2 regions of the Methylobacterium sp. 285MFTsu5.1 genome follow, and region 2 is predicted to be linked to the other one. Evidence: predicted binding sites of a transcription regulator. Region 2 holds the regulator's gene; the other holds the start of a gene.
What was found. The regulator PhoB, encoded in region 2, activates phosphate uptake and scavenging genes when phosphate is short. The targets are predictions, from matches to a motif close to TGTCATNNANCTGTCAT.
Positions count from the first base shown of each region.

Region 1: H288_RS0109765 (DUF465 domain-containing protein) is a predicted target of PhoB. The motif match lies at 1,140-1,156, and genes of this name have one in related genera.

Region 1 is NZ_KB911273.1:244,338-247,238, forward strand. It holds gene H288_RS0109750 (5-(carboxyamino)imidazole ribonucleotide synthase) at 1-202, opposite strand, end outside; gene purE (5-(carboxyamino)imidazole ribonucleotide mutase) at 199-699, opposite strand; gene H288_RS0109760 (DUF465 domain-containing protein) at 778-1,038, opposite strand; gene H288_RS0109765 (DUF465 domain-containing protein) at 1,170-1,352, shown strand; gene H288_RS0109770 (propionyl-CoA synthetase) at 1,562-2,901, shown strand, end outside.
Region 2 is NZ_KB911282.1:61,706-64,606, forward strand. It holds gene phoU (phosphate signaling complex protein PhoU) at 14-733, shown strand; gene phoB (phosphate regulon transcriptional regulator PhoB) at 856-1,551, shown strand; gene H288_RS0118900 (protein-disulfide reductase DsbD domain-containing protein) at 1,731-2,901, opposite strand, start outside.

The DNA of each region.
Region 1 (2,901 bases), on a different contig from region 2:
CGAAATCCGCCAGCGCCGCGGCGTCGTCGTAGGCCGCGCAGGTGGTCCGGGCGGCCACGTCGAAGGCGGGGCTGTCCGCGTCGGGCGCGTAGACATGCGCCTTGAGGCCGTAATCGGCCGCCGCGAGCGCGATCATGCGCCCGAGCTGGCCCCCACCGACGATGCCGAGGATGGAGCCGGGGCCGAGGATCTTGTCCGTCACGCGTTCTCTTCCGTCACCGGCCGTTCGGCCACCGAGGCGCTCTGGGCCGCGCGCCACGCCTCCAGGCGCTCCGCCAGGTCCGGATCGGTCAGCGCCAGGACGGCGGCGGCGAGCAGGGCCGCGTTCACCGCCCCGGCCCGGCCGATCGCCAGGGTCCCCACCGGGATGCCGGCCGGCATCTGGACGATGGAGAGCAGGCTGTCCTGGCCGGAGAGGGCCTTCGACTCCACCGGCACGCCGAAGACCGGCAGGCGGGTCATCGCGGCCGCCATGCCGGGCAGGTGCGCGGCGCCGCCCGCACCGGCGATCACCACCTTGAGGCCAGCTGCGACCGCGCCCTTGGCGAAGGCGACGAGCCGGTCCGGCGTGCGGTGGGCCGACACGATGCGCGCGTCGTACGGTACGCCGAGCGCGTCGAGCGTCTCGGCGGCATGACGCATGGTCGCCCAGTCGGACTGGCTGCCCATGATGATCGCGACCGGAGGAGGCGACGCCATCGTTGATCCCGGCAAAAGAGGGCGCTTACAGGCGGCGCGGGCCCGCGGCAAGGCGGGGCCGGAGGGCGTCCACCGGCATCAGGCGATGATGTCCGGCGTGAGCGCGTCCTCGATGTGATAGATGCGGTCGCGCAGCGTGAGCTTGCGCTTCTTCAGGCGCTGGATCTGGAGCTGGTCCCCGGCGACGCTGCGCTCCAGCGCCTCGATGGCGCTGTCGAGATCCCGGTGCTCCTCGCGCAGCCGCGCCAGTTCGCCCAGGAGGTCCGACTGCGCACCCTCACCCGCCTCGTCCGCCATCGTCACCTGAGAACCCGAAGACCGTTCGTCGCCCGAGAGCATGCGTCACGCTCCGGCGCCGGACAAGGCGGCGCGGTAAGCAATCATCAGACTTAGCAGCAGAAAACGCTTCGACAGGTCCGGCATCCTGTGCCAATCTCGTTGTGTCGAAACGATGACAGGAGATTCGACTCATGTCGCTGCAGACGCATCTGAACCAACTCGCCCGGAAGCACGAAGCCCTCGAGCGCGAGATTCAGGAAGCGATCCACAGACCTTCGGCGAACGACCTCCACATCGCCGAGCTGAAGCGACGGAAACTCCTCCTCAAGGACGAGATCAACAAGCTTCAGGCGGGCAACGACACGTTGCACTGACGCCTGAGACGTCCAATCCGATAGCGAATTCAAGCTGACGACCGCCGCATCGGGAGCCCCGGTGCGGCGGTTTTCTTTTGGCGGACGTCCGGCCTCGGCCACCGCGACCTGGGCGCGGCCTTCTCTCCGGTGGTCACTCCCGCGCGCGCCAGAATGGGCTACTCTGCGGCCCGCCGCCGGAGAGCGGTCCGCGAGGAAACGCCCAACCGATGACGAGAGCCAGCCTGCCGGGCCGCTACCCGGAGATCTACGAATCGGCCTGCCGCGACCCCGAGGCGTTCTGGCTCGGTGCGGCGCGGGCCCTCGACTGGGCGCGGGCGCCGGAGCGGGCCTTCGCGCCGGATTCCGGCCCCTACGGACGCTGGTTCCCGGACGGCACCCTGAACGCCTGCCACAACGCGGTGGACCGCCACGCGGACGGGGCCCGGGCGGATCAGGTGGCGATCCGCTACGACTCGCCCGTGACCGGGACCAAGCGCAGCATCACCTACCGGGCGCTGCGCGACGAGGTGGCGGTGCTGGCCGCCGTGCTGGCCGACCTCGGTGTCGGCAAGGGCGACCGGGTGATCCTGTACATGCCGATGGTGCCCGAGGCGCTGTTCGGCATGCTGGCCTGCGCCCGGCTCGGCGCGGTCCACTCGGTGGTGTTCGGCGGCTTCGCCGCCAACGAGCTGGCGGTGCGGATCGAGGACGCGGCGCCGAAGGTGGTGCTCGCCGCCTCCTGCGGGATCGAGCCGAACCGCGTGGTCGCCTACAAGCCGCTCCTCGACGCGGCGATCGCGGCCTCGCGGCACAAGCCGGAGGCCTGCCTGATCCTCCAGCGCCCGCAAGGGCCCGCGACCCTCGTCGCGGACCGGGATCGCGACTGGGGTGAGACCGTGGCGGCCGCCCGGGCGGCGGGGCGGAGCGCGGCGTGCGTGCCGGTCGCCGCCACCGACCCGCTCTACGTCCTCTACACCTCCGGCACGACCGGGAAGCCGAAGGGCGTGGTCCGCGATACCGGCGGCTACCTCGTCGCCCTGGCCTGGTCGATGCCGAACCTCTACGGCGTCCAGCCCGGCGAGACCTACTTCTGCGCCTCCGACATCGGCTGGGTCGTCGGCCACTCCTACATCGTCTACGCGCCGCTCCTGCACGGCTGCACCACGGTCCTCTACGAGGGAAAACCTGTCGGCACGCCCGATGCCGGCGCCTTCTGGCGGGTGGTCGCCGAGTACGGGGTGGTCTGCCTGTTCACCGCGCCCACGGCCCTGCGGGCGATCAAGAAGGAGGATTCGAAGGGCGCCCGGATCGCCGATCACGACCTCTCGTCCTTCCGCAGCCTGTTCCTGGCGGGCGAGCGCGCCGATCCCGACTCGGTCGCCTGGGCCGAGCGCGTGCTGGGCCGACCGGTGGTCGACCATTGGTGGCAGACCGAGACCGGCTGGCCGATCGCCGGCAACCCGATGGGCCTCGGCCTCCTGCCGGTGAAGCACGGCAGCACCTGCGTGCCGATGCCGGGCTACCGGGTCGAAGTGCTGGACGAGGGCGGCAAGCCGGTTCCGGCGGG
Region 2 (2,901 bases):
CGAAGGATCCGCCATGCCCGGCCATATCGTCACCTCCTACGACACCGACCTGGAGAACCTGCGTCGCTCGATCTCGGAGATGGGCGGCGTCGCCGAGAAGATGACCGCGGAGGCGACCGACGCCCTCGTGCGCCGGGACGACACGCTCGCCCAGGCGGTGATCCTCGCCGACAAGCGCCTCGACGCGCTGCAGCGGGACATCGAGGAGCGCGCCGTGCTGCTGATCGCCCGGCGCCAGCCCCTGGCGATCGACCTGCGCGAGACCATCTCGGCGATCCGCGTCTCCGGCGATCTGGAGCGGATCGGCGACCTCGCCAAGAACGTCGCCAAGCGCGTGGTGGCGATCTCCGACCAGGCGCCGGCCCAGAAGATCGTGCTCGGCGTGCGCCACATGAGCGACCTCGCCGAGGGTCAGCTCAAGGACGTGCTCGACGCCTACGGGAGCCGCGACGTCCAGGCGGCCCACGACGTCTGGGAGCGCGACGGCGAGATCGACGCCCTGTACAATTCCCTGTTCCGCGAGCTCCTGACCTACATGATGGAGGATCCGCGCAACATCTCGTTCTGCACGCATCTCCTGTTCTGCGCGAAGAACGTCGAGCGCATCGGCGACCACACCACCAACATCGCCGAGACGATCCACTACCTCGCCACGGGCGAGACGCTGGCGGGTGACCGGCCGAAGAACGACGCGTCGAACTACGCGACCGTGGACGGCGTGCAGGCGCCGTGAGGCGCCGACCCCGGCGCCTTCCTGTGGGCGCGGCCGGGGTCACTCTCCGTGCGGGTTGAGGCGGGGCGGCGCCTCCTGCACCATCCGGGGACCGCCCGCAGAACGAGTCTTCGAACGTGAGCATGCAAGTCCTGATCGTCGAGGACGAGGAGGCCCTGAGCACGCTGCTCCGCTACAACCTGGAGGCCGAGGGCTTCCTGGTGGATTCGGCGGCGCGCGGCGACGACGCCGAGCTGCTCCTGGCGGAGCGGATCCCGGACCTCGTCCTGCTCGACTGGATGCTGCCCGGCCTCTCGGGGATCGAGCTGTGCCGCCGGATCCGGGCGCGCCGGGAGACCGAGCGCCTGCCGGTGATTATGCTCACCGCCCGGGGCGAGGAGGGCGACCGCGTCCGCGGTCTCGGCACGGGCGCCGACGACTACATCGTCAAGCCGTTCTCGGTCCCGGAGCTGCTCGCCCGGATCCGCGCGCTCCTGCGCCGGGCCAAGCCCGCCCACGTCTCGGACCGGCTAGCGGCCGGCGACCTGGAACTCGACCGCATCGGCCACCGCGTCCGCCGCGGCGGCGAGGAGCTGCATCTGGGCCCCACGGAGTTCCGGCTCCTGGAATTCCTGATGCTGGCGCCGGGCCGGGTCTTCTCCCGCGAGCAGCTCCTCGACGGGGTGTGGGGCCACGACGTCTACATCGACGAGCGTACCGTCGACGTCCATGTCGGGCGGCTGCGCAAGGCGCTGAACGGCCCGCGCCAGACCGACCCGATCCGTACGGTCCGGGGCTCGGGCTACGCCTTCGACGAGACCTTCTCGCTGGAGGCCTGAGGCGGCCTCACTGGCCGTCCGGATAGGACTTCGCTCCGGCGCACCGTCATCGCGAGCGCAGCGAAGCGACCCAGGGCGGCGGGACGCCGATGCGCGCGGCGCTGCTGGGTTGCTTCGCTCCGCTCGCAAAGACGGTGGGACGGGCCCGCGAAGATCCGCGCGTCCCGGTCTCCAGGGATTCAGCGCGCCAGCGCCGCGCTCCGGCCCGAGGCGGCCGGCACCGCCTCCAGCGCCGCCAGGACCGTCCCCTCGGTGAGGATCTGCGGCAGCACCTGGGGCTCTCCCGTCCCGGTATAGAGCAGGTAGAGCGGGACGCCGCTGCGCCCGTGCTTCTCCAGGAGGCGGGTAATCTCGGGGTTCTGGTTGGTCCAGTCGCCCTTCATGTAGGTCACGCCGCGCTCGGCCATCGCGGCCCGCACGGCCTTGGTGTTGAGCGAGGTCGCCTCGTTGACCGCGCAGGTGATGCACCACGCGGCGGTCATGTCCACGAAGACGGGGCGGTGCGCGTCGACCAGGGCGTCGAGGCGCGCCTGCGTGAACGGCTCGATCCCGTCGGCGGCGGCCTGCGCGGCCGGCGCGGCGCGGTCCCGGGGCAGGGTGACGGCGAGGGCCCCGACGGCGATCAGCGCCAGCGCGGCGGCGGCCTGCGCGACCCGGCCGGCCCGCGGCGGGGCGGCGCGGCCGTGCTCCCAGGCCCAGGCGGCGAAGCCCACGAGGACGAGGCCGATCAGCGCCGCCAGCAGCCCGCGCGGGTCGACCTGCTGCGCCAGCACCCAGATCAGCCACGCCACGGTGGCGTAGACCGGGAAGGCCAGCACCTGCTTGAGGGTCTCCATCCAGGCGCCCGGCCGCGGCAGCGCCCGCAGGGCCGGCGGCCAGAGGGTCAGGAGCAGGAAGGGCAGGGCGAGGCCGAGGCCGAGGCTCGCGAAGACGGCGAGCGCCACGCCGGCGCTCTGGGTCAGCGCGAAGCCCACCGCCGAGCCCATGAACGGCGCCGTGCAGGGCGTCGCCACCAGGGTCGCGAGCACGCCGGTGAAGAACGAGCCGCTCAGGCCGCCGCGCCGGGTGAGGCCGTCGCCGAGGCCGGCGAGCCGGCCTCCGACATGGACCGCGCCCGAGAGGCTCAGGCCCATCGCGAACAGCAGGTAGGCGAGCCCCGCCACGATGGCGGGCGACTGGAGCTGGAACCCCCAGCCGATCGCGGCCCCGCCGCTCTTCAGGCCGATCAGCGCGGCGGCGAGCGCCAGGAAGCTCGCCAGGACGCCGGCCGTGTAGGCGAGGCCGTGGAGCCGCAGCCGAGCCGGCCCCTCGCCCGCGTGCCGCACGAGGCCGAGCACCTTGATCGACAGG